4 regions of the Micromonospora sp. WMMD1274 genome follow, and region 1 is predicted to be linked to each of the others. Evidence: riboswitches for the same ligand, from Rfam matches in the RefSeq annotation. Region 1 holds a riboswitch; each other region holds the start of a gene.

The links. A riboswitch is a leader RNA that binds a small molecule or an ion and turns the genes downstream of it on or off. The one in region 1 is predicted to bind cyclic di-AMP.
Region 2: linked by a shared signal. The riboswitch ahead of ACN27D_RS32885 (transglycosylase family protein) and the one ahead of ACN27D_RS05340 (coiled-coil domain-containing protein) in region 1 are both predicted to bind cyclic di-AMP.
Region 3: linked by a shared signal. The riboswitch ahead of ACN27D_RS14005 (NlpC/P60 family protein) and the one ahead of ACN27D_RS05340 (coiled-coil domain-containing protein) in region 1 are both predicted to bind cyclic di-AMP.
Region 4: linked by a shared signal. The riboswitch ahead of ACN27D_RS26020 (C39 family peptidase) and the one ahead of ACN27D_RS05340 (coiled-coil domain-containing protein) in region 1 are both predicted to bind cyclic di-AMP.

Annotation. Positions count from the first base shown of each region.
Region 1 is NZ_JBMHMG010000001.1:1,250,737-1,257,807, reverse strand. It holds gene ACN27D_RS05350 (STAS domain-containing protein) at 1-248, shown strand, start outside; gene ACN27D_RS05345 (SRPBCC family protein) at 290-802, shown strand; gene ACN27D_RS05340 (coiled-coil domain-containing protein) at 826-1,899, opposite strand; cyclic di-AMP (ydaO/yuaA leader) riboswitch at 1,904-2,034, opposite strand; gene ACN27D_RS05335 (cation diffusion facilitator family transporter) at 2,178-3,092, opposite strand; gene ACN27D_RS05330 (HelD family protein) at 3,184-5,301, opposite strand; gene ACN27D_RS05325 (alpha/beta fold hydrolase) at 5,426-6,340, opposite strand; gene ACN27D_RS05320 (carbonic anhydrase) at 6,489-7,071, shown strand, end outside.
Region 2 is NZ_JBMHMG010000001.1:6,950,616-6,957,686, forward strand. It holds gene ACN27D_RS32875 (M4 family metallopeptidase) at 1-360, shown strand, start outside; gene ACN27D_RS32880 (YbaB/EbfC family nucleoid-associated protein) at 480-929, opposite strand; gene ACN27D_RS32885 (transglycosylase family protein) at 1,117-1,767, opposite strand; cyclic di-AMP (ydaO/yuaA leader) riboswitch at 1,766-1,911, opposite strand; gene ACN27D_RS32890 (LLM class flavin-dependent oxidoreductase) at 2,083-3,645, shown strand; gene ACN27D_RS32895 (winged helix-turn-helix transcriptional regulator) at 3,692-4,168, shown strand; gene ACN27D_RS32900 (SDR family oxidoreductase) at 4,202-4,900, shown strand; gene htpG (molecular chaperone HtpG) at 5,459-7,071, opposite strand, start outside.
Region 3 is NZ_JBMHMG010000001.1:3,033,634-3,040,704, forward strand. It holds gene ACN27D_RS13995 (C40 family peptidase) at 1-179, shown strand, start outside; gene ACN27D_RS14000 (N-acetylmuramoyl-L-alanine amidase) at 251-2,284, opposite strand; cyclic di-AMP (ydaO/yuaA leader) riboswitch at 2,522-2,656, shown strand; gene ACN27D_RS14005 (NlpC/P60 family protein) at 2,670-3,704, shown strand; gene dcd (dCTP deaminase) at 3,768-4,346, opposite strand; gene ACN27D_RS14015 (pyridoxamine 5'-phosphate oxidase family protein) at 4,425-4,970, shown strand; gene ACN27D_RS14020 (zinc metalloprotease) at 5,040-6,032, opposite strand; tRNA gene ACN27D_RS14025 (tRNA-Gly) at 6,302-6,375, shown strand; gene ACN27D_RS14030 (barstar family protein) at 6,747-7,031, opposite strand.
Region 4 is NZ_JBMHMG010000001.1:5,478,270-5,485,340, reverse strand. It holds gene ACN27D_RS26030 (CDP-glycerol glycerophosphotransferase family protein) at 1-1,672, shown strand, start outside; gene ACN27D_RS26025 (alpha/beta fold hydrolase) at 1,679-2,425, opposite strand; gene ACN27D_RS26020 (C39 family peptidase) at 2,646-3,488, opposite strand; cyclic di-AMP (ydaO/yuaA leader) riboswitch at 3,693-3,834, opposite strand; gene ACN27D_RS26015 (hypothetical protein) at 4,143-4,907, opposite strand; gene ACN27D_RS26010 (hypothetical protein) at 5,035-5,379, opposite strand; gene ACN27D_RS26005 (acyltransferase family protein) at 5,460-6,677, opposite strand; gene ACN27D_RS26000 (polysaccharide pyruvyl transferase family protein) at 6,833-7,071, shown strand, end outside.

The DNA of each region.
Region 1 (7,071 bases):
TGCTCGCGAAGGGCCGCCCCTCGCGGATCGAGCTGAACATGCGGCTCGTCACGTTCATCGACTCGGTCGGCATCAGCGCCATGGTCGCGGGCTTCCAGACCTGCGAGGTCAGCGGCGTCAAGCTGGTGGTCACCGAGCCGAGCCGGTTCGTGCACCGGCAGCTCTGGGTGACCGGCCTGCTCGGCCTGTTCGGCGCGCCCGAGCCGTGGTTCGCCGACGACACCCCCGAGGTGCTGCCCGGCGCCTGAGCGCCGTTCACACCCCCTGCTGCCAGGGGACCTTCTACCCGTTGCCAGTCCGGCGTCGGTACGGGACGATCGTCGCGACGCACGACGGCGAGGGGGCCCGCTTGCAGAGCAGCGACAGCTTCAGCTACACCGTGCAGGCCCGGTGCACCCGGGCCGAGGCGGTGGCGCTACTGGGTGACCTGAGTCGCCAGGGCGAGCTGCATCCGCTGATCGTCCGGGTCCGGAAGCTGCCGGCCCGGCCGGGCGCGCTGGCCAGCTACGCGATCACCGACCGGCTGCAACTCGGCCCGCTGCACTTCCCGGTCACGTACCAGGCGGACGTGTTGATCGCCGGCGAGGACGAGGTGGTCACCGTGGCGCGGCAGCAGCCCGCCACGACGGTACGCAACCACACCCGCCTGCGCGACGAGCCCGACGGCACGGTACGCATCGACGTGGAGATCACGCTCACCGCACCGGCACCGCTGTTCGGGTACGCGTTCCGCCAGGCCCGGGCGGCTCACCTGGGCCTGGCGGCGCGTCTCGGAGCGACCCTGGAGGGCCGGCCGGCCTGATCCGGCCGCCCTCCAGGGCGCGCTCAGTACACCGACAGGTGCACGTGGTTGGTGTGGTCGCTGGACGGGTCGCCGTTGCCGCCGCTGTACGACTTCCACCCGCTGCTGGGCAGCCAGATCTGCTTGAACCAGATCACGTAGAGCACGGCGAGCGGGTCGGCGTTGCGCACGAAGTACGCGGCCAGGTTGTTGCCGTACGTCCGGTCGCCGCCGGTGGCCACGCCGCCGAAGCCGCTCTTCTGCGCGGCGAAGTCGCAGGCGCGCCCCTTCGGGTGCTCACCCGAGCCGCTGGGCCGGTGGCAGGAGACGTACCGGGTGAAGCCCGCCGCCTTGGCCTGTTGCAGCGCGTGCAGCGTGCGTGGGGTGATGCAGCCGTTCGCCGGGGTCGGGTCGTTGACGCTGCACGACTCCGACGGCCAGGAGCCGTCCGAGTTGCGCGGCGCGGGCTTCGCGTTCTTGCTGGAGGTGCCCTGGACGCTGCCACCGCCGCTGCTGCTGCGCGAGGCCCGGTCGTTCGCCACCTCGAGGGCACGCTCGGCCTGCTCCTTGCGCTTGCCCATCACCGCCACCTGCTTGCGCTGCTCGCGGATCTCGCCGTCGAGCTCGGTGCGGGTGCGGGTGGCCTCGTCCCGGGTCGCGATCAGGTCGCGCAGCGTACGGTCCTCGTGCGCGGCGACCTGCTCCAGCGCGGCGGCCCGGTCCATGAAGCCCTCCGGGCTGCTGCTGCCGAGCAGCGCCCCGGCGGTGCCCAGGCGGCCGTTGCGGTACGCCACGGCGGCGATCTCGCCGACCTTGGCGTCCCGGACGGCCAGTTCGGCGCCGACCGTCTTGAGTTGTTCGTTGAGTTGCTTCTGCCGGTTCACCGACCGGTTGAGCGCGGCCTTCGCCTCCAGCCAGCCCTTGCTGGCCGCGTCGAGCTGGGCGCGCAGTTCGGGCGTGCCGCCCTCGTCGTCGCCGGGCGCGGCGGCGAGCAGGCCGGTCGCGGGCGCCGCCGAGGCGGGGGAGGCCGGAACGGTCGCGACGCCGAGGGTCAGCGTCGCGACGAGCAGGGCCGCCAACCGGGCGGCCGTCCGTCGTACAGGTGCCACTGGGGGCATTCACACGTCCTTCCGTCAGCGCCGACCGGGTTAGCTGACGGGTTCGGGACGGAAGATCCCTACCGCTGACGCGGATGCACCCCACGTACGTGGTTCCCCGGCTCGTCCCTGCGGACGATTAGGCGACGGCCGCCCCACCGGGGCCGGTGGCGCCCGCGGGTGCGGCCGCGACCGAGACTACCGGCGCTGCCCGGGCACGGCTCCGTGGAGCAGTGCCACTAGGCGGGGCAAAACCGGCATAAGACTACATTAGCCACAGTGATTTAAGTGTGTCCTAATCACCACTCGGTCTGTCCGCACACTCCGGCCGACGCTCCGGGTTCGACCTGCAACGTGGCGTGATCGATGGAGAAGTCCTCGTGCAGGGCGGCCCGCGCGGCGGCCAGCACGCCGGCCGGGTCCACGCCCGGGTCGGTGGTCAGGTGCGCCGAGGCCACCTCCATGCCCGAGGTGAGCGTCCAGACGTGCAGGTCGTGCACCTCGGCCACGCCGGGTACGGCGGCCAGCCGGTCGTGCACGGCGGTCACCTGGAGGTGTTCCGGCGCGGCCTGCACCAGGATGCGCAGCGCGGCCCGGCCGAGCCGCCAGGTGCGCGGCAGGATGAACAGGCCGATCCCGACGGCGACCAGCGGGTCCGCCCACCACCAGTCGGTCACCGCGATGACCAGGGCGGCGGCGATCACGCCGAGCGAGCCGAGCAGGTCGCCGAGCACCTCCAGGTACGCCCCGCGCAGGTTGATGCTCTCCTTCGCCCCGGCGCGCAGCAGCGCGAACGCGACGATGTTGGCGAGCAGGCCGAGCACCGCCACCACCAGCATCGGGCCGGCCAGCACCTCCGGCGGCTCGCCGAAGCGGCGTACCGCCTCGACCAGGACGTAGATGGCGACGGCGCCGAGCAGCACGGCGTTGGCGAGGGCGGCGAGCACCTCCAGCCGGTAGAGCCCGAACGTGCGCTGCGGGTCGGTGCCGGCCCGGCGGGTGGCGGTGATCGCCGCGAGGGCCATGCCGATGCCGAGCACGTCGGTGAACATGTGCCCGGCGTCGGAGAGCAGCGCCAGCGAGCCGGTGGTGAAGGCGGCCACCGCCTCGACCACCATCAGGGCGGCGAGCAGCGCGAACGCGGCCCAGAGGCGGCCCCGGTGGCGGTGTGCCGCGTTGGCCACCGCACCGCTGTGGTCATGACCTGCGCCCACGCCAACACCCTCCCTGCCGCGTACCGGCCCGGCCCAATGTATGTTCACATCGCTATGTATGCAAGTGAACTGTGGGTGGCGGCGGGGCCGGTCACCCCACCGGGTCGAGCGTGGTGAGGCGCTGGGTCGCCCGGGACAGCGCCACGTAGAGCGTGCGGACGCCCGAGCCGGGATCGGCCCGGATCTCACCCGGCGCCACCAGCACCACGCCGTCGTACTCCATGCCCTTGGCCTGAAGGCTGGTGACGACCTGGAGGCGGCCCGCGCCGAGCCCGCCCAGCCAGCCCGCCACCTCGTCCCGGCGCGGCACCGGCGTGATCACGCCGACGGTGCCCTCCACCTGCGCGAGCAGCGCCTCGGCCGCCTCGACGGTGGCCGCCGGCAGGTCGGCGGCGGGCACCGTGCGCTCGACCGGCGCCACACCCGTGGACCGGACCGCGGCGGGCAGCGGCAGGTCCGGGTAGAGGCGGCGGATCTCCGCCGCCGCCACCGCGAAGATCTCCGCCGAGTTGCGGTAGTTGGTGGTCAGCTCGTAGCGGTGCCGCTTGCGCCGGCCCAGCGCCTGGTCACGGGCCCGGTCCAGCTCCTGCGGGTCGCCGGTCCAGGCGGTCTGCGCCGGGTCGCCGACCACGGTCCAGGACGCCAGCCGCCCCCGCCGGCCGACCATCCGCCACTGCATCGGCGAGACGTCCTGCGACTCGTCCACCACCACGTGCGCGTAGTCGCGGTAGTCGTCCGGACGCTCCCGCGCCGCCGCGCGGGCGGCACGCTGCCGGTCGGCGTACGTGCTCAGCTCGCGCACGCCACCGGCGAGCTGGTACGGGTCGCGCTTGGGCCGGGCCCGCTGCACCGGCTTGCCGAGCAGCGCGTCCAGCTCGTCCAGCAGCGCGATGTCGGCCACCGTCAGCCCCTCGGTCGCGAGGCTCCGGTACGCGTCGCCGAGCAACCGGATCTCCGCCGAGGACAGGATCCCCCCGGCGTAGCGGCGCAGCCGGTCCGGGCGGGCCAGCCAGTCCAGCACGTGCCGCGGGTGCAGCCGGGGCCACCACGCCTTGAGGAACTCGCGGAACTCCGGCCGCTCGATGATCTCGTCCTCGAACGCGGGCTGCTCCGGCAACCGGCCCACACGCAGCGTGCGGGCCTGCGCGTAGAGCGCGGCGAGCACCGCGTCGAACGCCGCCCGGCGCACCTCGTTGCGGCGCGCGCCCCGGGCCAGCGTCCGGTCCCGGATCGCGTCCAGCGCGGGGCGCTCCAGGCGCAGCAGCTCGCCCCGGTAGAGCAGGCGCAGCTCGGCGGGGGAGTCCGGCACCGCGTCGCGTACCGCGCGTTCCAGCACCCGGCGCATCCGCAGCGACCCCTTCACCGCCGCCACGTCCGGCGGGTCGGTCCGGGACGCGGACAGGCCGGGGAACAGCGAGCCGAGCGAGTGCAGCGTGGCGGTCTCCTCGCCCAGCGAGGGCAGCACCGAGGCGATGTACTCGACGAACACGCCGGACGGGCCGACCACCAGGATGCCGCCGCCGGCGTACCGGGCCCGGTCGGAGTAGAGCAGGTACGCGGCCCGGTGCAGCGCCACCGCCGTCTTGCCGGTGCCCGGGCCGCCGGAGACGATCGTGACGCCGTTGCCGGGGGAGCGGATCGCCTCGTCCTGCTCGCGCTGGATGGTGGCGACGATGTCCCGCATGCCCCGGCCGGTGGCCCGGGACAGCGTGGCCAGCAGCGCCCCGTCACCGACCACCGCCATGTCCGGCGGCGCGGCCTCCGGGTCCAGCAGGTCGTCCTCGATCCGGGTGACCTTCTCCGAGGCGGACTGGATCGTGCGCCGGCGCACCACGCCGCGCGGCTCGGCGGGCGTGGCCTGGTAGAACGCGGCGGCGGCGGGCGCCCGCCAGTCCACCACCAGCGTCTCCGCGTCCACGCCCCGCACACCGAGGCGGCCGACGTGCAGCACCTGCCCGGTCCGCAGGTCCAGCCGGCCGAACACCAGTCCCTCGTGCTCGGCGTCCAGCACGTGCCGGCGCTGGGCGGCGTGGAAGACCATCGCGTCCCGCTCGACCAGCGCGCCGAAGTTGCCGACCCGGGCCAGCCGGTAGCCCTCCCGCTCGGCCTCGGCCGCGGACCGGCGCAGTTCGGCCAGCCGGGCGTACACCCGGTCGAGGTGGCGCTGCTCGGCGGCGATCTCCCGGTCCAGCGTGGTCTGGTCGGTCAACGCGGATGCTCCTGTGTTCGGAGGGCACGACGGGCTGAATGAGGGTACGGGCCGCCGGCAACCGGCACGCCGGGGCATGCCGCGCACGTGGCGTACGTCGGTGCCGCCCGGAGGTGGGGAACGCTCAGAGGCGGGTCGCGGGGCGGGCCGCCAGCACCCGGTCCAGCACGCCGGAGAGGGCGGCGTTCACCGCGTCGGGGCGCTCCATCATGAGCATGTGCCCGGCGCCCGGGCAGACGGTCAGCTCCGTGGTGGGCAGCGCCGCCGCGATCGACTCGGCGCAGGGCGGCGGGGTGAGCCGGTCCCGGTCCCCGACCAGCGCGGCGGCCGGCAGCCCGCCGAGCGCGGCGAGTGTCTCCAGCCGGTGCTGGGCGCCGATCGAGGCGCGGAAACCGCCGATCGAGCGCAGCGTGGCCCGGGCCACCGCCGAGGTGACCAGCCGGATGTCCGCCGGGTCGCAGCGGTCGCCGAACAGCATCCAGCGGATGCTCGGGCGCAGCGCGCGCAGCAGCGCGTGCGGGGGCCGCCAGCCGCCGCAGCGGGCCAGCACCCCGGCGCCGGTGGTCTCGGCCAGGCGGATCAGCCGGGTGATCCGGGGGGAGAGACCGTACGCGGTGTGCGTGTGCCCCTCGGCGGTGGTGGAGACGAAGACCAGGCCCGCGGTACGCGCGGCGAACCGGTCGGGGTGGCGGTGGGCGTACTCCATCACGGTCATGCCGCCCATCGAGTGCCCGACCAGGACGACCGGACCGGCCGGGACGATCTCGTCGACCACCGCCGCGAGGTCGTCACCGAGCTGGGCGAGGGTGGCGTCGCGCAGCGCCAGGCAGCTCGACCGGCCGTGCCCGCGCGCGTCGTAGGTGACAATCCGGACCCGGCCGCCGAAGCGCTCCCGCAGCTCCGTGACCTGGCGGTGCCAGCTGCGCCCGTCCAGCGTCCAGCCGTGCAGCAGGACGGCGGTGACCTCGGCGTCGACCGGCCCGGTGACGCTGACGTGCAGGCGTACGTCGTCGGGGAGCCGCAGTTCCAGGTCCGGCATCGTCCACCTCCCGGGCCCACCGGTGTGTGTCCACCGGATGACCCGGCGGTGACACCGGCGTTACCCGCCATGAGACCACGGCAACCGGCCCGGAGAGAAGATTCCGGTCCGGCCCCACGGCGTCGGATCGGTGACCAGGCTGGGAGGCATGCCGTCCACCGCCCGCACTCCCCGCGCCGCGCTGGCCGAGCTGCTCGCCGGCAACCGGCGCTTCGTCAGCGGGCAGCCGGTGCACGGGCACGACGTCACCGCCGCCGCGGCGGTGGCCTCCGGCGACCAGCAGCCGTACGCGGTGGTGCTGGGCTGCATCGACTCCCGCGTGCCGTTGGAGGCGATCTTCGACCAGACGTTCGGTTCGATCTGCGTGATCCGCACCGGCGGGCACGTGCTGGACCGGGCCGTGCGGGGCTCGATCGAGTACGTGGTGGAGCAGCTCGGCGTACGCCTGGTGATGGTGCTGGGCCACGAGCGGTGCGGCGCGGTCGGCTCGACGGTCGAGGCGCTGCGCACCGGGCGCCACCCCGGCGGGGACCTGGCGTACGTGGTGGACCGGATCGCCCCGGCGGTCACCGACGTCGGGGTGGACGACCCGGACGCGCACCCGCTGGCGATCCGCCGCCACGTCCGGCGCACCGTGGCCGCGTTGCGCGCCGACGACCGCCTGGCCGGGCCGGTGGAGGCCGGCGAGCTGGCGGTGGAGGGCGCGCTCTACGACCTGGCCACGGGCGAGG
Region 2 (7,071 bases), 5.7 Mb from region 1:
CAGGCCGCACACGGCGGCTCGTACAAGGCGTGGCTGGACGGGTACGGCTCGTCGCACACCGACACGCTCAGCCAGTCGGTGACGATCCCGGCCGGATGCCGGGCGACGTTGAGCTTCTGGCTGCACGTCGACAGCGCGGAGTCGACCACCAGCACCGCGTACGACAAGCTCACCGTCAAGGCGGGCAGCACCACGCTGGCCACCTACTCCAACCTGAACAAGGCCACCGGCTACGTGCAGCGGTCCTTCGACATCTCGTCGCTCGCGGGCACCACGGCGACCATCTCGTTCAGCGGCGTGGAGGACAGCTCGTTGCAGACGTCCTTCGTCGTCGACGACACCGCGGTCACCCTGAGCTGACCGTGGCGTAGCGCGGCCGGTCGTCGTCCTCCCGGCGACCGGCCGCCTCGTCGTGCCAGAGCCTCGCCGTGCCGGGCGTCGCGGGGTCGCGGGGTCGCGGCGCCACGCCGGCCGTCGAATCAGGCCGGGCGCCCGGCCCGGGACGGGGTGCCGCGGTCGCGGTGGATCCGCGCGGCCGCCTCGTGCATCGCGCGGCCGAACAGCTCGGCCTGGTCGCCCATGGTGCCGAGCCGGGCGGCGAGCGCGTCGGCGTCGGCCCGCGCCGACGCGCTGACCTGGGCGTCCAGCTCGGACAACGCGGCGTTGGCGGCGGTGACGAGGTGTCCGCAGAGGACGTCGAGGGGCTCGCCGGCCAGCTCCGGGTCGACCGTCACGGAATCCAGCCGGCCACCCTGGACGGCGACCGCGCGAACCCGCCCGCCGGCGGCCGTGCCCTCGGCGCGGAGCAGGTCGCCCGGCTCGCCGTCGGCGTGCGCCGAGGCCCGGGAGCGCATCGCGGTGAGCGCCTGCTGCGTGCGGGTCAGCATCTCGTCGAGGCTCGCGGCCGCCGAGAACGGGTCGTTGGTCATTTCCGCGCTTTCTTCACGTCTTAGCCGAGCACCGTGACCCTAGCAACCGGCTCCGACGAATCGCGGTCACCGGCTGTCGCGGGCCGCGCCCCGGCGCCGCGAGCAGGCCGGACACCGGCGACGCGGCGTGTCGCGGACGGGTGAACGCCCGGCCGGACGGACCGGCCGGGCGTTCTCCGGACCGCTGTCAGCGCAGGCGCAGCCGCTGACCGGGGAAGATCAGGCCCGGGTCGTCGCCGACCACCGCCCGGTTGCGCTCGTGCAGGGCACGCCAGCCGCCGTCGACGCGCTGCGCCACGGCGATCTCCGACAGCGTGTCCCCGCGCCGGACCACGTACGTCCCGGCACCGCTCGCGGGCTGCGGCGCGGCCTTCGTCGCGGGCCGCTCCGGGGCGGCCTTGCGCGGGGCCGGCCGCTCCGGGGCGGCCTTGCGCGGAGTGGCCTTCGTGGTGGCCCGCTCGCCGGCCGCGGCCGACCCGGCGTTCGCCGAGCCGCCCTTCCTGCCGCAGACCGGCCACGCGCCGATGCCCTGACCGCGCAGCACCTTCTCGGCGACGGCGATCTGCTCGGAGCGGCTGGCCAGGTCGGCGCGGGCGGCGTACTTCTTGCCGCCGTAGCCGTTCCAGGTGGCGCGGGAGAACTGGAGCCCGCCGTAGTAGCCGTTGCCGGTGTTGATCTTCCAGTTGCCGCCTGACTCGCAGCGCGCGACCGCGTCCCAGTTGACGCCCGCGCTGGCCGGGGCGGCCGGGCCGAAGAGGGTCGCGGCGCCGACGGCGGCGCCGGCCAGAACCGCCCCGAGAGCGGTACGGCGGCTTCGGGCTGAGTATTCAGTTGCCATGTGGATTCCTCCACGCCGACGAGGTGAGCTGTCGGGTTCGGGCCGAGGAGCCCGGCCGCCGGTGGCGGCTTCACCCCGAGGTGACGATGCACCGTGGAACGTGTGGTTCCCCCGCTCCCGCGCGAGGTTCGGTTACCGGGGACGGCGGCGGGATTTGGCGTTTCCGGCCCGCGGTGTCCGCGTCTGCGAACGAAACCGACGCTAGGAGCGTTTTGCGACGATCGTCCACTTCTTGTGATGCTCTTCACCCGGCCGGGCTACCGGCGGCGGCGCTACGGTGGCAGGGCCAGGCAAGATCACGGGAGGGCGGGACGGATGACCGATCACGGACACGAGCTGACCTTCGGCGGCTTCATCACCCCCGCCGCCGGGCAGCCCGACCAGGTGGTGGCGCTCGCCCGGCTCTGCGAGCAGGTCGGGCTGGACCTGGTCACCTTCCAGGACCACCCGTACCAGCCGGGCTTCCTGGACACCTGGACGCTGATGTCCTACGTGGGCGCCGCCACCGAGCGCATCCGCCTGGCCGGCAACGTACTCAACCTGCCGCTGCGCCAGCCGGTGGTGCTGGCCCGCAGCATCGCCAGCCTGGACCTGCTCACCGGCGGCCGGGTCGAGCTGGGGCTCGGCGCGGGCGCGTTCTGGGACGCGATCGAGGCGACCGGCGGGCGGCGCCTGTCCCCCGGCGCCGCCGTCGAAGCCCTGGACGAGGCGATCCGGGTGATCCGCGAGGTCTGGGACACCGACCGGCGCGGCATGATCCGGGTCGACGGCGAGCACTACCGGGTGGTCGGTGCCAAGCGCGGGCCGGCGCCGGCGCACCCGGTGGGCATCTGGGTCGGCGCGTACAAGCCGCGCATGCTGCGCCTGGTCGGCCGCGCCGCGGACGGCTGGCTGCCGTCGCTGTCGTACCTGCCGAAGGGCCCCGACGAGCTGCCCGCCCTGAACGCGCTCGTCGACGAGGGCGCCCGGGCCGCCGGGCGCGACCCGGCCGCGATCCGCCGCATGCTCAACGTGACCGGCACGTTCGCCCGCTCGTCGGCCGGTTTCCTGGCCGGGCCGCCGGACCAGTGGGTGGAGGAACTGGCCGGGCTCACGCTGGAGCACGGCATCACCACGTTCATCCTCGGCAGCGACGAGCCGCGCGCGATCCAGATATTCGGCCAGGAGGTCGCGCCCGCCGTGCGGGAGCTGGTCGCCGCCGAGCGCGCCACGCCCGTCGGCGGCACCCGCGCGGCCGCCGAGGAGCAGGCCGCCGCCGGCGGCCCGAGCACGCTGGGTGTCACCCCCACCCCCGACCCGGGGGTACGCCTGAGCGCGCGCCGCCCCTGGGACGAGTCCACCCGCCCGACCGCCCCGCCGCCACCGGCCGGGCACACCTACCCGGCCCGGGGACAGGCCGCCGGGCAGCACCTGGTGGACGTGCACGACCACCTGCGGCAGGAGCTGGCCCAGGTGCGCGACCTGCTGGAACAGGTCAAGCAGGGCTCGGTCACGCCGGGCCGGGCGCGGGCCGCGCTGAACGAGATGACCATGCGGCAGAACAACTGGACGCTCGGGGCGTACTGCGCGGCCTACTGCACGATGGTCACCCAGCACCACGGGCTGGAGGACGCCTCGATCTTCCCGCACCTGCGCCGATCCGAGGCCGGGCTGGCCGCCGTGCTGGACCGCCTGGAGGAGGAGCACGTGGTGATCCACGGCGTGGTGGAGAGCGTGGACCGGGCACTCGTGGAGCTGGTCCGCCGGCCCGGCGACTTCACCGGACTCCAGGAGGCGGTGGACCTGCTCACCGACACGTTGCTGTCGCACCTGTCGTACGAGGAGCACCAGATCGTCGAGCCGCTGGCCCGGCACGGTTTCTTCCCCGGCCAGCTGTGAGGTAGCTGACTTTTGGTTCCCTAAGTCAGGAGGTACCGTCGACGCCATGACGGACCTCCTCGCCCAGCGTGACTCCTGGTCCACCGCCAACTGCTCGATCGCCCGGGCGCTCGAGGTGGTCGGCAACCGCACCACGCTGCTCCTGCTGCGGGAAGCGTCGTTCGGCACCCGCCGCTTCGACGACTTCGCCCGGCGGGTCGGCGTCAGCGAGCCGGTGGCCGCCGCACGCCTCAAGCAGCTCGTCGCCGACGGGCTGCTCGACCGGCGTCCCTACCGCGAGCCCGGGCAGCGCACCCGCGACGAGTACGTGCTCACTGCCAAGGGAAGCGACCTGATCCCGGTGCTCGTCGCGCTGCGGCAGTGGGGCGACGCGTACGCCGCCGACGAGGCCGGCCCGGCGGTCCGGGTTGCCCACCACGAGTGCGGCGCGCCGGTGCACGCGCGGCTGCGCTGCGACGCCGGGCACGACGTACCGCCCGGCGAGCTGGCCGTCCTGCCCGGTCCGGGCCTGCTGTCCGCCTGACCTCCCTTCGCCACCACACCTCGGAGCGAGACCATGAAGATCGCTGGAAGCACCGCCCTGGTCACCGGCGCCAACCGCGGCTTCGGCCGGCACCTGGCCGCCGAACTCGTCGCGCGCGGCGCCACCGTCTGGGCCGGCGCCCGCAACCCGGACACCGTGGACCTGCCCGGCGTCACCCCGGTACGCCTCGACATCACCGACCCGGCGTCGGTGGCCGCCGCCGCCGAGCGGGCCGGTGACGTGACGCTGCTGGTCAACAACGCCGGCGTGAGCACCGGCACCGACCTGCTCGACGGCGACCTCGCGCAGATCCGGCTGGAGCTGGAGACGCACTACCTCGGCACGCTGTCGGTGGTACGGGCGTTCGCGCCCCGGATCGCGGCCAACGGCGGCGGCACGATCCTGAACGTGCTGTCGGCGCTGTCCTGGTTCACGTTCCCCGGCGTCGGCGCGTACGGCGCGGCGAAGGCCGCCGAGTGGTCGATGACGAACGCCCTGCGCGTCGAGCTGGCCGGCCGGGGCGTCCGCGTCGCGGGCCTGCACGTGGGCTACATGGACACCGAGATGGCCGCCGCCGTCCCCGGCCCGAAGGCCGACCCGGCCGACGTCGCCCGGCTCGCCGCGGACGGCATCGAGTCCGACAGCTACGAGATCCTCGCCGACGAGGTCGCCCGGCGGGTCCAGGCCGGACTGTCCGGCGGCGTGGCCGCGCTCTACCCCGCACTCCCCTGAGCCGACCCGTCTTCGCCGAGGTGGCGGCGCCACCTCGGCAAGACGGTTCCGCTGCCACAACTACCGCCCGAGGTCCCTCCATCTGGGACCAGCCTCCCCCACTCTGGGACACCCCAGCGTGATCAACACCAGCTCGCCGAGGTGGCCGGGTCAGAGCCCGTGGGATGCCGCCACTTCGGCGCAGTGGTGTCGATCACGCGGCTGCCACGACTACCGCCCGGGCACAGTCGATCAACAGCCGGTGCCCCCCCGCGCGGCGCTCCGCCCCATCCACACCGACCCACCCCTGGCACCCGGGCAGCCCTGCCGACGCGGGCGGAAGCCCTCACCGCCCCGGGCATCCCTCCAGGTGGGATCGATCTTCCCCCACCCTGGGACACCCCAGCGTGATCAACACCAGTTCGGCGAAGTGGCGGGGTCAGAGCCCGTCCGATACCACCACCTCGGCGAGCTGGAGTCGATCACGCAACTGGCCCGACGACCGCCCGACCATCGGCGTCATGGAGTCGATCACGCCGGCCCGCCGGGGCGGGTCGGGCGAACCGGGTCGGGGTGGGGCTACAGGCCGCGGGCCAGGCGGTCGGCGAGGATGCGGGTGAACCGGGCCGGGTCGGCCAGCTCGCCGCCCTCGGCCAGCAACGCCATGCCGTACAGCAGCTCGGCGGTCTCGGTCAGCGCGGCGGTGTCGCCGCCCTCCCCGTGTGCCTTACGCAGCCCGGTGACCAGCGGGTGGGCCGGGTTCAGCTCCAGGATCCGCTTGACCTGCGGCACCTCCTGGCCCATTGCCCGGTACATCTTCTCCAGCGTCGGCGTCATGTCGTGCGCGTCGCCCACCACGCAGGCCGGCGACGTGGTCAGCCGGGTGGACAGACGCACCTCCTTGACGCTGTCGGCGAGCGCGCCGCCGAGGAACGCGAGCAGGTCGGCGTACTCCTGGCGCTCCGCCTCGGCCTTCTCCTTCTCCTCCTCGGTCTCCAGGTCGACCTGCCCCTTGGCGACCGAGCGCAGCGTCTTCCCGTCGTACGCGCCGACGCGCTCGACCCACACCTCGTCCACCGGGTCGGTGAGGATCAGCACCTCGTAGCCCTTGGCGCGGAACGCCTCCAGGTGCGGCGAGTTCTCGATGGTGGCCCGGTTCTCGCCGGTGGCGTAGTAGATCTCGGTCTGGCCGTCCTTCATCCGCTCCACGTACGCGCGCAGCGTGGTGGGCTCGGCCGGGTCGTGGGTGCTGGCGGCCCGGACCAGCTCCAGCAGCGTCTCGGTGTTGTCCGGGTCCTCCAGCAGACCCTCCTTGACCACCGCGCCGAACTCGGTCCAGAACGTGCGGTACGACTCGGCGGACATGTCCTTGAGCGTGGCGAGCACCTTCTTGACCAGCCGGCGGCGCACCGCGCGGATCTGCCGGTCCTGCTGGAGGATCTCCCGGGAGATGTTCAGCGACAGGTCGTGCGCGTCCACCACGCCCTTGACGAAGCGCAGGTAGTTGGGCATCAGCGCGTCGCAGTCGTCCATGATGAACACGCGCTTGACGTAGAGCTGCACACCGCGGCGGCCCTGCGGGGAGAACAGGTCGAGCGGGGCGTGCGAGGGCAGGAACAGCAGTGCCTCGTACTCGAACGTGCCCTCGCCGCGCATGTGGACGGTTTCCAGCGGGTCGGCCCAGTCGTGCGCGACGTGCCGGTAGAACTCCTTGTACTCGGCCTCGTCGACCTCGTCCCGCGAGCGCGCCCAGAGCGCCTTCATCGAGTTGAGCGTCTGCTCCTCGCGGGTGGTGGCGCCGTCCTCGCCGGGCTTGTCGACAGTCATCCGGATCGGCCACGAGATGAAGTCGGAGTAGCGCTTGACGATCTCGCGGATCGTCCACTCGGCGGTGTAGTCGTGCAGGTTGTCCTCGGTGTCGACCGGCTTGAGGTGCAGCGTGACCGAGGTGCCCTGGGGGGCGTCCCCGACCTCCTCGATCGAGTACGTGCCCTCGCCGGTGGACTCCCAGCGGGTGCCGCCGGACTGCCCGGCGCGGCGGGTCAGCAGCGTCACCCTGTCGGCGACCATGAACGTGGCGTAGAAACCGACTCCGAACTGGCCGATCAGCTCCTGCGAGGCGGCGGCGTCGGAGGACTCGCGCAGCTTGCGCAGCAGTTCGGCGGTGCCGGACTTGGCGATGGTGCCGATCA
Region 3 (7,071 bases), 1.8 Mb from region 1:
GCAGGGTCTCCCGCTCCGAGGCCCGCCCCGGTGACCTGGTGTTCTTCGGCTCCGACCTGCATCACGTCGGGCTCTATCTCGGCAACGGGGTGATGGTGCACGCGCCACGTACCGGCAAACCGGTCCAGGTGTCGAGCATCAACACCCAGCCGCTCGCCGGCTTCGTCCGGGTCAGCTGACCCGCAACCCCTGACAGCGGGAAGGCCCCCGGTCCGCACGGACCGGGGGCCTTCTCGTGTGCGGTGACGGGTCAGCGCGGCGCGCCGACCGGGGACGGCAGGATCAGCACGTCGTCCAGGTTCACGAACATGATCCGGTGACCGAACTGGACCTGCACGTAGCGGTTCTCGCCGCGGACCACGGTCCGGTCACCCGGTGCGGAACCGTCGAACGAGACCGCCCGGTAGTACTCGCCCGGCAGCACCCCGCCGACCGCGTACCGCTGGCCGGCGGCGAACGTGTACTGCAGCGGCGAGATGGCCTGGTACGGGATGGTGTCCGGGTAGGCGGCCTGCTCCGGATAGGCCCGCCCGTACACCGGGATGGTGGCCTTGCCGGGCCGCGGCGTCACGACGAAGCCGGTGGCCCACTTGGCCGTCGGCGCGGAGGCCGGGTTGAGGAACCACGCCTTCTGGCCGAGGTACCAGATCGCCGTCCAGTCGCCCTGGCGGCCGGCGAGGGCGTACGTCTGGCCGGCCGAGGCGCGGGCGCCGTGGTCGGAGATGTACATGGTGTCCGGCGTGCCGTCCGGGCGCAGCCCGAGGTCGTTGACGAGCGGGGCGTCCGGGCTCGGCGCGGTCCGCAGGATCACGGCCGAGGAACCACGCGACGGGCACGGCTCGGCCGGCGGCCGGGGCGTCGGGACGCCGGGCGGCTGCTGGTTGCAGCCGGTGAACGCGGGCCGGTTGGTGGCGAAGTCCGGGTCGATGGTGACCAGGCCGGTCCGGGGCGTGCCGGTGCCGCGGAACGGCGCCTTCATCAGGTCGAAGTAGTGCGACCAGTCCCAGTACGGTCCCGGGTCCCAGTGCATGCCGCCCACGTTGGCGGCGGTGATGCCGGGCACGTTGTCGTGGCCGATGATGTGCTGGCGGTCCATCGGAATGCCGAGCTTCAGCGCCAGGTGACGCACCAGCTTGGCGGAGGTGCGGTACATCGCCTCGGTGTACCAGGTGCCCTGACCGGCGAAGCCTTCGTGCTCCAGGCCGATGGACTTCGCGTTGACGTACCAGTTGCCGGCGTGCCAGCCCACGTCCTTGGTCTTGATGTGCTGGGCGATGTAGCCGTCCACCGAGCGCAGCGTGTAGTGCCAGCCCAGGTAGTCGGCCCGCTTCACCAGGTCGACGCTCGGGCCGAAGTAGCCCTCGGTGTCGTGGATGACGATGTACTCGATCTTCTGCTGCTTCGGCCGGTCGCCCAGGTCGTGGTTGCCGTAGTCGCCCGGGTCGTCGCTGAGCTGCTCGTACGGCGCGGGGATCCAATCGCAGGCCAGCCGCACCGGGCACTCCAGCCCGTCCGGCCGCTCGGCGTTGCGCAGGCCGAGGCGGGCCAGGCGGGAACGGTCCGGCTTCGCGGCGGTGGCGGCGAGCGTGACCCGCTGGCCGTCGTCGGTGGTCCGGCTGGCCCCCTGGCCGAGCTGGTCGTACACCTCGTCGGCGAAGGCCGCCGCGGCGTCGGAGGTGTCCGCGCCGGAGTACCGGGCCACCGCCGCGTACCAGGCCGCCGGGTCGGTGCCGGCACCGACCGGCCCACCCAGGGCCTTCTGGTACGACGCCAGCAGCGCCGCGCCACCGCGGATGTTCGCGGCCGGGTCGGTCCGCAGCGTCCCCGCGTCGAGCCCGGTCAGCGCGGCGGCCGCGTCGAGCGTCTGGAGCGAGGCGGGCGGCAGCGGGGTCTCCCGCTGCGGCGCGGCGGCCGTGGCCGGGTCGAGCTTGAGCGGGCGGGCGTCGTCGCCGCGCGGGTCCTCGTCCTCGTCGACGTGGGCGCTGCCCGGCATGGCGAGGATGTGCGTGGCGTCGGTCAGGTGCATCGGGCCGTAGCCGCCGCTGGTGCTGGGCTGCCCGGTGTGCGTGTCCCAGCGGGACTCCAGATAGGAGACGCCGAGCAGCACGTTCTGCGGCACGCCGTACTCGGCCGCGGCGGCGGCGTATTGTTGTTGCCGGTCGCTCGCGGGCGCGGGCGTGTCCGGCGCGGCGGTCACCGGGCCGGTCGTCGCCAGCGCGGTGGCTGTCGCCACTGCGGCGGCGAGCAGTATCCGTCTGCCCGACGGCGGGGCGGAGAGGTGCATCGAACCTCCTGGACAGGGATGGGGGTCACTGCGTTTCCACCCTCACTCCGCACACCCGTGAGGGTCAATACCTTTCCAGTGGGTAATCAGCCTTGAAAGAAAATTTCACCTCCGCGCGGGTGCGGCACCGGATCGCGTACGGAGTGTCACGGCGCTGGAAGTTGCGGATCGATAACGGTGGTCCCTACTCTGGTGAATCGTCGGCCGCACGTCTCACCGTCCAACCCGGTCGGTGACGGTCCGACACCGCCGAGTCGCCTCCGGGCGAGCCGGGGAACCAGGTACCTGGGGTGAATCCGCAGCGATGCGGTAGGGCGGCTCCCTTCCCGCCCGAATCCGTCAGCTAACCCGGTAGGCGGTACGGAAGAAGGAGTACGGACGCCCGGTGGCACTCCATGCCCCGCGGCCGTCGTCGAACCGGTCGGCCGACCGGTCCTTCGTCGCGCCGCGTTCCCGCTGGTCCCGCTTCACCACCGCCCTCGCCGCACTGGTCGGCACCGCCGTCGTCCTGACCGGCGGCGCCACGGCGGCACACGCCGAACCCTCGGTCGCCGAGATCGAGGCCCAGATCGACCGCGACTGGAACAAGCTCGAACCGGTCATCGAACAGGTCAACGCCGTACGCGGGCAGCTCGCCGCGCGGCGCAAGCAGGCCGACGCGCTCGGCCGGCAGATCGCACCCCTCCAGGCCCGGGTGGACGCCGCACTCGGCCAGGTCGGCGGGCTCGCCGCCGACGCCTACAAGGGCGACAACCTCTCCACCGTGAACGCGCTGCTGGGCAGCCGTTCGCCCGGTGACCTGGTGAACGGCCTGGAACTGCTCGACCGCTTCGCGCACCGCCAGCACGAACAGGTGCGCTCCGTCGCCGCGCTGCGCGACGAACTGGCGGCGAAGAAGAAGCCGCTGGACGAGATGATCGCCGGCCTGGCGCGTACCGAGGCCCAGCTCGCGGCGAAGAAGAAGCAGATCGACGCCGAGATCGCCAAGCTGGAGAAGCTGCGGCTCAAGGTGTACGGCAAGGGTGGCGGCGGCCCGCTGCGCCCGGCGCCGTGCCCGGCCGGCTACCCCGGCGGCCCGGCCGGTGCGGCGGTCAAGTTCGCCTGCGCCCAGATCGGCAAGATCTACGTCTGGGGCGCGGCCGGACCGGACCACTTCGACTGCTCGGGCCTCACCATGGCGGCCTGGGCCAAGGGCGGCGTCTCACTGCCGCACAGCGCACGCCAGCAGCACGGCGTGACGAAGCGGATCAGCCGGGCCGAACTGCGCGCCGGTGACCTCGTCTTCTACTACAGCGACCTGCACCACGTGGCGATGTACGTGGGCGACGGCTGGGTGGTGCACGCCTCCCAGTCCGGCAAGCCCATCACCATGAAGCGGGTCGACGACGGCGACATCAACAGCTACGGCCGTCCCGGCTGAGGTCGTGCTCCGGGGCTCCGCCGGTGACGGCGGGGCCCCAGGCGCGGCGCCCCAAGCGCGGCGTCAGCGGGTCGGCCAGGTCCGCCAGCTCTGCCAGGACCGGCTCGGCGTCGGGCCGCGCTGCCCCTGGTAACGCGAACCGTAGACGGCCGAGCCGTACGGGTGCTCGGCCGGCGAGGAGAGCCGGAAGATGCAGAGCTGGCCGATCTTCATGCCCGGCCAGAGCGTGATCGGCAGATTCGCCACGTTCGACAGCTCCAGCGTGACGTGGCCGGAGAACCCCGGGTCGATGAAGCCGGCCGTCGAGTGGGTCAGCAACCCCAGCCGCCCCAGGCTCGACTTGCCCTCCAGCCGGCCCGCGAGCTGGTCACCCAGCGAGATCACCTCAAGCGTGGACGCGAGCACGAACTCGCCCGGGTGCAGCACGAACGGCTGCCCCTCCGGCACCTCCACCATCGAGGTCAGGTCGTCCTGCTGGATCGACGGGTCGATGTGCGTGTAGAGGTGGTTGTTGAAGACCCGGAACAGCCGGTCCAGGCGTACGTCGATGCTCGACGGCTGCACCAGCGTGGGCTCGAAGGGCTCCAGCGCGAGCGTGCCGGCCTTGATCTCGGAGACCAGGTCGCGGTCGGAGAGCAGCATCGGAACACCATAGCGACCGGTACGGGTGACCAGCGTGTCGCACTACATCTTCGTACACGTGTTCGATAGAGTGTCCACATGGCTTCCTGGTCCGAATTCGCCGCCGACGAGCCCCGCCTCGCCGACGAGCTCCGCCTCCTGATGCAGCAGTACGGGCCGGGCTTCGGCTACCTCGCCACGGTCCGCGCCGACGGCGGCCCCCGGGTCCATCCCGTCTCCCCGGTGATCACCGACGACGGCCTCTGGTGCTTCGTCATCGACTCGCCGAAGCGCCGCGACCTCGAACGCGACGGCCGCTACGCGCTGCACTCGTTCCCGCCGGAGGAGAGCGACGACGAGGCGTACGTCGCGGGCCGCGCCCGGCCGGTGACCGACCCGGCCACCGTGGCCCGGCTGGCCCGGATCGCCCGCGCGTCGCCGCAGGGCGACTGGCGACTGTTCGAGTTCACGGTCGAGGCGGCGATGCTGACCCGGCGCGACCCGGTGGCCCAGCCCGGCGCCGCCCCGCCGCAGGTGCGGGTCTGGCTCGACCCGCGCGGAGCCGAACCGGCCCGGCGGGAGCCGGTGGGCGCGGAGGCCCGGCGCGGCCGGCACGGCTTCGACACCCGCCGCCCGGCCGCCTGACCCGACCCGGAACGAAACGGTGCCGGCCCCGTCCGAGGACAGGGCCGGCACCGGTACGTGGTGCGAGGGTCAGGCCGCGCGGTAGGCGTTCCACGCGGTGAGCATGCGGCTCGCCTGGCCGGCGGTGAACTGGTACATGCAGGAGTCGTACGTGTAGTCCATGAAGTTGGTGATCGGGTCCTTGCCCGCGGTCGAGCAGGTGTCCCGCCCGGTCGGGCACTGGTACGCCGGCGACGCCTCGGCCGGGGTGTCGGAGACGCTGTCGCCCGAGCCGGAGCAGCCGCCCTGGAAGGTGTGGTAGAGGTTCAGCCAGTGGCCGACCTCGTGGGTGCCGGTGTCACCCTGGTTGTAGTTGGTCGCGGTGCCGCCGGGCAGCGACTCGTTGAGCACGACCACGCCGTCCATCTTGTCCAGCGTCCGCTTCGGGAACGTGGCCCAGCCCAGCAGGCTGTCGCTCAGCTCGCCGAGGTAGATGTTCAGCGTGTTCTTGCCGCCCTCACGCAGCGAGGTCTTCATCGAGCGCTCGGCGGAGGAGCCCTGCACGATCGGGTACCACGACGGGTTGGTCACCCGGTTGATCTTCGTGAGCTGGAACCCGAACGCGGTGGCGGCGCCGCCGGTCGAGCCCGCGTACGACTGGTTCAGCACGGTGATCTGCTGGTTGATCATCGAGTCGGTGATGTTGCCGCCGGCCCGGGTGCTGTTCTCCTGGATGACGTGCACGACGACCGGGATGGTCACGGTGGCCAGCGGCGCGACGGCGCCGGTCCGGAAGTTGGCCCGCTCGCGCTGCGCCGCGGCGAGGTCGGCCTCACGGTCACGGACCTGCTTGGCGGTCAGGTGGTTGGGGTCCAGCTTGGCGTTGCCACCCTTCGCGACGCGCGCGTTCGCGTGCTCGTCGGCGTGGGCGTCGGCCGGCTCGGCGCAGACGCCGGCCGGGGCGGCCGAGAAGGCCGAAGCAGCGGGGACGACGCCGACGGCGGCGGTGCTGAGCAGCAGCGCGAGGGTCGACGTCGCGACACCGGCGGTACGCCGGGTCAGCAGGTTGGGACGGAGTCCCATGGGCCCACCTCTTTCTGACGGCGTGCCAGGGGGTGTGTCACGCCGGTTCGGAAACGTGGGGCAGACGTTACATCCCATCGACAGATTTGAGAACGCCCATATGTTGCCGACGTGCAACTTCGCGCCGGCCGGCCTCGCTTGAGTGCTTGATCCACTCCAGCTCGGGGAGGTGGCGGGGTCAACCGCCCGCCGATGCCGCCACCTCGCCGAAGTGGCGCGGGCACCTGGATGCACGAGGGTGGGGGTCTTCAGGTAGAGTGGTGCCGCTTGCGGGTGTAGTTCAATGGCAGAACATCAGCTTCCCAAGCTGACAGTGCGGGTTCGATTCCCGTCACCCGCTCCACCGCGAAGGCCCCAGCTCAGGACAGGTTTCCTGGCTGGGGCCTCGGTCGTTCCTACCGCCTCTTGCGCTGGCCGTGCCCGGTACGTGCCCGATCGCGGCCCTTCTGATCTGCTCGCTGAGCCCACTCGCGATGTGCTCGTCGCTCCTTGGCGGTGTGCTGGTAGATCAACGCGGCGCGCGTGGAGGCGTGGCCCATTCGGGCCATGATCAGCCGATGTAGCCGACGCCTACGCGCAGGTGGGTGACTAATTGGGTGACGACCGGTGTGGACTCTCGCGGACAACGGCGGATCGCAGGGGATTCCTACGCAGGCGATGTGCTTACGCGAGTCGTGGCTAAACCTTCGTGATCATTCCTTCGGGACGAAGAGGTCATCGCAGCTCGAACGTGAAACGCTCCTCACGGCCAGCCTCTCGGTCCTCGGCTTCCACGGCTCGCAGGAGGCCGCAGATCCTTTTGAATCGCTCCGCTCCGAGATTCCTCTCGCTGACCTGCCAGTCAGTCCAGACGACGGCGACCGGGCGGGGAACATCCCTGCTCAGTCGGTCCCACAGAGCATCCAGATTCGCACCGTAGTGCGGCCCGAAGTCGAGAGCACGGGCCAGGAGCAGGTGAAGGTCGGCTTCGGTTCGGACCTCGGGGCCGTCGATTTCCAAGAGCAAATGTCCTCACCCGTCCCTGCTGGCAGCTACGCCA
Region 4 (7,071 bases), 4.2 Mb from region 1:
TGGTGACCTGGTCCGCAAGCTGCTCGCCCGGGTGCTGACCACCGGGCTGGCGGTGCTGGCCTTCCTCGTCGTGGCGCTCACCGGGGCGACCGGCTGGGGCCTGGCCCTGGCCGTCGCGGCGCTCGCCGCGACCGCCTGGGAGCGCCGGGTCCGGCCGTCCGCCGACGGTCTCGCCGAGACGGTGCTCGTCGCCGCCGGCATCCTCGTCGGCTACGCGCGGCGGCTCGACGACGGCTTCGACCCGGCGCTGGCCGCCACCGCGCTGGTCCTGCTCGGGCTGGTGCTGCTGGTCGGGCCGCTGCGGCAGGCCGGCGCGCTGGAGATCCGGGCGGCGAACCTTCCGGTCCGCACGTGGACACCGGTCGTCGCCGCCCGGCTCGGCGACGCGCTGCTGGTGCTGCTCGCCGTGGTGGCGCTCGCCGCCGCCCTGGCGCTGCCCGCCTGGACGGCGCTCGTCGCCGCGCTGCTGGTCGGCGCCGGCTGCGGGGCGGTCGCGCTGGACCTGGCCCGGCGCCGGTTCCGCCCGCCCGCCGGAGGTGGCCCGGTCGGCCGCGCGCTGCGCCGCCACCAGCCCGAGTTCGTGCTGCACTTCTCCGCCCCGCCCGGCTCCGAGTACCAGGTCACCATGTGGCTGCCGTACCTGGAGCGAATCGGCCGCCCGTTCGTGGTGGTGCTGCGCGAACCGGAGCTCCTGCCCGCGGTGGCCGCCGCCACCCGCGCCCCGGTCGTCCTCTGCCCCACGCTGAAGGCGCTCGACGAGGCGCTGGTGCCGAGCCTGCGGGTGGCGTTCTACGTCAACCACGGCGCGAAGAACGCCCACGTGATCCGGTTCAACCAGCTCACCCACGTGCAGCTGCACCACGGCGACAGCGACAAGGCCCCCAGCGCCAACCCGGTCTCGGCCATCTTCGACAAGATCTTCGTGGCCGGGCAGGCCGCGATCGACAGGTACGCCCGCGCCGGCGTGGAGATCCCCGCCGACAAGTTCGTCGTGGTCGGCCGCCCCCAGGTCGAGGCCATCGAGGTACGCCGGGAGCCGGTCACTCCGTCGGCGCACCCCACCGTCCTCTACACCCCGACCTGGACCGGGCACCACGCCGACGCCAACTACTGCTCGCTGCCGGTGGCCGAGACGTTGATCCGCCGGCTGATCGACAGGGGCGCCGCGGTGATCCTGCGCGCCCACCCCTACACCGACAAGAACCCGGCCTCGGCCCGCCAGCTCGCCCGCCTCACCGAACTGCTCGCCGCCGACCGGGCGAAGACCGGCCGGCCGCACCTGTTCGGCGCCGCCGCGAGCCGCGAGCTGACGCTCACCGAGTGCGTCAACCGCGCCGACGCGCTGGTCTCCGACGTCTCCGGGGTGATCTCCGACTGGCTCTACTCCGGCAAGCCGTACGCGGTCACCGACACCGGCGCCGACGGCGAGCACTTCGTCGAGCGGTTCCCGCTGGCGGCGTCCGGCTACGTGCTGCGGCGTGACATGTCCAACGTGGACGAGGTGCTCACCGACCTGCTCGACGCCGACCCGAAGGCGGCGCAGCGCTGGGCGGCCCGGACCCGCTACCTGGGCGACTTCCCCGCCGACGGGTACGCCGAGGCGTTCCTCACCGCCGCCCGCCGCGAACTGGAACCCGACTGGGCGGTCCCGGCGCCGCGCGCCGGGGTGTAGGCCCGCTCAGAGGTACGGGTCGAGCAGGGCGAGCACCGCCTCCGGGTCCTCGACGTGCGCGTTGTGGCCCAGCCCGGGCAGCGTCGCCACGGGCGCGCCCAGCTCCTTGAGCTGCGCGTCGGTCACCATCGGGTCCAGCTCGCCACGGGCCAGCAGCACCGGCACACCGGTGGCGGCCAGCAGGGACGGCAGCCGGGGTTCCCCGACGGCGAACGCGGCCGGGTCCATCGCGAGCCGCCAGCGACCGTCCACCCGGCGCAGCCCCGCCTCCACCACCGGATGGTCCGGTGCGAACAGCCCGGCGAGCCCGGAGACCCGCAGGTAGCGGCGGGCCGCCTCGTCACGGGTGGCGAACCAGGTGACCGGCCGGGCGGCCAGCTCCGCCGACTTGGCCAGTTCGGCCGGGGACCAGACCGCCTTGATGCCGAGCCCGACCATCGCGTCGACCGGAAGCCCTCGCTGCCGGGCCGCGAGCGCCAGCGCCACCACCCCGCCGAGCGAGTGCCCGAGCAGCACCAGCCGGTCGGTGGAGCCGAGCCGGACCGGGCCGAGCCCGTCGACGACGCGCTGGGCCAGGGCCTCGAACGAGTAGCCGTGCAGCGGCGGCGACCAGCCGTGTCCCGCCAGGTCGGGGGCGAGCCAGCGGCCGGGCCAGCGGCGCTCCAGCAGCGGCGCCCAGGGCAGCCACACCTCGCCGGTGGCACCCATGCCGTGCAGGAGAATCAGGTGCCGCTTCCCCGTCGCATCGCCCATTGGCGCAGTCTGCCACCGCCCGCCCCGCACACGCGAGACCGAACCCCGGCCAGCCTCGTCGCCCGCCATCCCGTCGATCTTGCGGTTTCGGCCCACGGGACGCCCGGCTTGCCCGTTGTGACGGGGCCGCAACTGCAAGATCAGCGGGGCCGGGCGGGGTGGGACGGGGAAGGCCGGCACCCCCGGGGTGGGGGTGCCGGCCTTCGGGCTGTGGGACTGCTCAGGCGGAGTAGCCGCGGGTGGAGACCCAGTTCGCCAGGTCGATCGTGGTGACCCAGTACGACGGCAGCGACGGGTCGGCCGAGTCGGCGATCCGTACCGTCCGGCCGTCGTTCTTGTAGCCGACCACCGCGACGTAGTGGCCGCCCGGGAACGAGTGCCAGCCGCCGTTGGTGTCGGTGGCGGTGCCGGCCACGTTCGCGACGACCGCGCGGCCGTTGCTGATCGCCTCGACCACGTCGGCCTGGAGCCGGTCCATCTGGGCCGGGGTGGCGGTGCCGGGGATCATGCGGGTCCGGTACGGGTTGCCCTTGACCTGCTGGTTGAGCACCCGGGTGGTGTCCTCGGCCGAGTTGGTGCCCATCTCGGTGGTGCCGAGCGGGCCGGCGAGCGCGTCCTGGCTGCGTTCGATGCCGGCGGCGCTGAGCGCGTTGCGCACGGCGGCCGGACCGCAGTAGAAGTAGTTGATCTGCGCCTGGTAGTCGTAGTCGAGCGACTTGCTCGACGGCGGCTTCGGCTTGGCCTTGGGCGTGGTGTCCGGGTCGGCTGTGGCCTTCTTCGACGGGGAGGCGCTCGGCGACGCGCTGGGCGCGGCGGAGGCGCTGGGCGACGCCGGCGGGACGGCGATGCGGGCCTCGCCGCGGCTGGCGGGCTGCTCGCCGAGACGGGCGGCGCCGAGATCGGCGACCGCCGCGGTGTTCTCCTGGACCGGGGCGTCGTCACCGGCGGTGGCGACGGTGCCGGCGCCGGCGGCCAGCACGAGCGCGGCGGCCGATCCGGCGATGATCTGGTACGGGCGCTCGGTGACGATCCGTCGCAGCTGACGCTTCAGGTGGTGCTTCACGAAATCCTCCACGGGGCGTGAGCGGCGCACGCCGGCCCGGCACGCGGAGGAACTCACACGTGCTGGCGGGGCCGGATGGCCGGGGGATCGGGAACGCCCGTGATGCCGGGCGCCCAGGGGGCGGTTGCCGGTCGCGCGTCAGGCGAGCGCGGGCACCGCGGTGCCGTGGAGGCGGGGGGACGATCGAGGGGTGGGCAAGAGGGGTACTCCTTCCGTGGCCGCCGACCGGGTTAGCTGACGGATTCGGGCGGGAAGTACGCCCTACCGCGGGCCGTGGCTCGCGGATTCACCCCGATGGTGCTCATGGGTCCCCGGTTCGTGGAACACGATTAGGCGGGTCGGTGCGGCGTCGCCGTCGGCAATCGATTACCGCATCGGACGCGCCGACACTACCGGTGGGTATGTCCCATGCCAAGCGCTCCCACCTGCGTAAACGTGATCCGCGGTAACGGATTTCGGAACACCCGGTTACTGACTTCGCTCAATGGGACAAGCAGTTTCGACGGCACCCGGCGGCGGAAAGCGGACAGATGGCCAGCACCGGCCCGGCAATTGCGCGACTCGATGACCTGTTCCGCGCCGGACGCCCGTTTCGGCGGCCCGGGTGACCGGGCTCACCACGTTGCGGGTAACGATTCGGTCGAGACGGTCGTCTCAGCCGACCCGGGCCGGGCGCCACCGGGCGTTGCGGACCGTCGCGGGCACCGGCTGGGCGCTTGCTGTCGCGCTCCGGTACGCCGGGGCGGGCCGCAGCGCCACGGTGGCGGCGTACGCCTCGGCGGCGAGCGTCCGGGCGGCCTCGGCCGCCAGTTCCGCGTCCCGCCACGCCGACCGCTCCCGCTCGGCGGCGCTCTCCCATCCGGCCCGGCGACCGTCCCGGACCGTGCGCGCCAGCACGATCTCCTGCTCGGCCGGGTGCCGGCGCGGATCCCACCCGTTGCGACCCGCCAGCACGTCGGCGAGCTGACGGGCGGTCAGGTCGCCCCGCCAGTGCGCCGTCATGGCGGCGTGGTGCAGCCAGCGCTCCCGGGCCGCGTACTCGGCCGGGGTTCGCGGTGTACGCGGCGCGGCCAGCGCGGCGGCGCCGGCCAGGCGGCGGGCGGCGGCGTCCGCCTCGTCGTACGCGGTCCAGGCCAGTTCCGCCTCGTCCTGCGCGGCCAGCCACCGCTCACGGCGGCGGCGGGCCGTCTGGGCGGCCCCGGCGGCGGCCACCGCCACCTCCTCGGCGTACCGGATCAGGTCGTCGCGGCGGGCGGCGTCGGCGTCGGCCGGTTCGGGGACGGCGTCCGGCGCGGGCTCGCGTTCGGGCCGGGCGACGAGCGCGGCGAGCAGGCCCAGCGCGAGCAGCAGCAGGAAGGACCAGATGGCCGCGGCCTCGGGCACGGAGGTGAGGAAGTGGTACAGAGCGGTCTGCGACATGGTCGGCACCTCACGGGAAGGACCTGGCGGGAGGGCCGCACGGCCGGCCGGGGCGGGCGGGCCACCGGGAGGCGGGTGCGGGAATGACGTTCGGTGGGTGCGGGAACGGGCGGGGCCCGTGGGCGGATCAGCGGGCGGGCGGGGCCCGTGGGCCGGCCGGCGCGGCGGCCCGTCCGGCCGGGACCGGCTCCGCGACGGCCGGGACCGTCGCCCGGCGAGCGGGCGCCGGGACACCGGCGGGCGAGGCCGGCCGCTCGGCCACGCGGTCGGCCTCCGGCCGCGCGGCGGTCGAGGCGCCCGTGACCGTGTACGCCGAGGCGGCGACCGCCGGAGCCGGGGCGGCAGCGGCGACACCGGCCGGCAGCGTGGCGGCGCCGAACGAACAGGCGACCACCACGGCGAGACTGGCGAGCATCCGGGCGGTCCAGCGCGCCACCCACCACACGGGGCAGGTGAGCGCGATCGGAAGCACGGGTACAAATTACCGCCGATCCCCCACGAACGCACCGGCGCACGGCGTGTCGCGGACCGGCCGGCAGACGACTGCGCGTGTCAGTCCGGGCGACGCCGCCCGGCGTACTCGATGCCCTCGGCCCGACCGGCGACGGACGTCGCGCCCCTGTCGGCGGCCGGGGTGGCGGCGTCCTCGGCGGACCCGCGCGGAGCCGGCACGGCCGGTGCGCGCGACGCCGCGCGGGCCCGGCGGGACGGGCCGAGCAGGCGCATCATCGGCAGTTCCACCCAGCGGTGCAACGCGGCGGCCAGCGCGAGCGTGACCACGAGGAAGCCGAGCACCGCGACCGGGCCGCGCCAGCCGGGCAGCCCGGTCCCCCAGTGCCCGGTCAGCCGCAGCACGGTGACCATGACCAGCACGTGGACCAGGTAGAAGGCGAACGAGACCTCACCGAGCCAGACCATCGCGCGGGACCGCCAGGGGGTGGGCCGGCCCCGCACGTCGGCGTCCGCCGCGGCGGCGATGACCAGCAAGTACGCGACCGCGAGCAGTGCCGCCCAGAACTCGGCCGGGATCCACAGCGCGGCCACCACCCAGGTGGTGACGAACAGCCCGGTGGCGACCGCGAGGTTCGGTCCGCGCCAGCGGTGCCGGCGCATCAGCTCGGCGGCGGCCACCCCCATCCAGAACTCCAGCGACCGGGTCACCGGGAAGATCTGGGTGAACCACCACCGCTGCTCCTCCGGGACAAGGTGCTGGCCGGGCCACAGCGCCAGGATGAGCAGCGGCGCCGCGACCAGCACGGTGCGCAGCACGCCGGTACGGGCCCGGCGCAGCCACGGCACCACGAGCGGCAGGCACAGGTAGAAGGCCAGCTCACAGGAGAGCGACCAGCTCACGTTGTTGACGCTGTAGAAGTAGCCGCCCAGCGGGATCCACGCCTGGACCAGGAAGAAGTTGGCGATCGCGGCCCACGGCACGACCGGATCGGCGAACCAGGCCGCGATCGCCAGCGCGGCGACGAACGTCACCACGTGGTTCGGGTAGATCTTGGCGAACCGGCGGCGCAGGAACGTCCACGCGCGCTCCCCGTCCCGGTACGACCAGACCAGCACGAACCCGCTGAGGATGAAGAAGAACTCGACGCCGGACAGGCCCAGGCTGAACGCCTTGTCCACCAGGGGCTTCAGGCGCGGCTCGGCGACGATCCCCATGGTGCCGGCGTGGAAGGCGAAGACCAGCAGCGCGGCGACCCACCGCAATCCGGTCAGCGACGGCAGTCGTGGGGCACGGGTGACGGTCGGCGCGCTGGTCATTCCGGGCACCCTACCCCGGGGAACCGGGACGTTCCCGGCGAGCCGCCGCCCGCTCGGCTCCACACCGGCGGCGGATAGGATTTCCGTTCCTGCACGCGCGGGCACCCACCCGGCCCCGCCCGCACGCCGTGCCGTACGGAAGGTGAGCGAACCGGATGCACCAGCGGATCCTGCTCCGCGCCCGCAAGGGCCCGTTCGACGTCCTCACGCCCGAGGAGACGTTCGCCGGCAACTGGATCGGGGACAACAGCGGCAACCTGGTCTTCAGCCACGCCGCGTACAAGCTGCTCGCCACCTCCACGGCCGAGATCACACCGACCCGCACCCCGGCCGACCCGCGGCTCGCCGACGAGATCAACGAACGGCACGACGTCTTCGTCGTACCGCTCGCCAA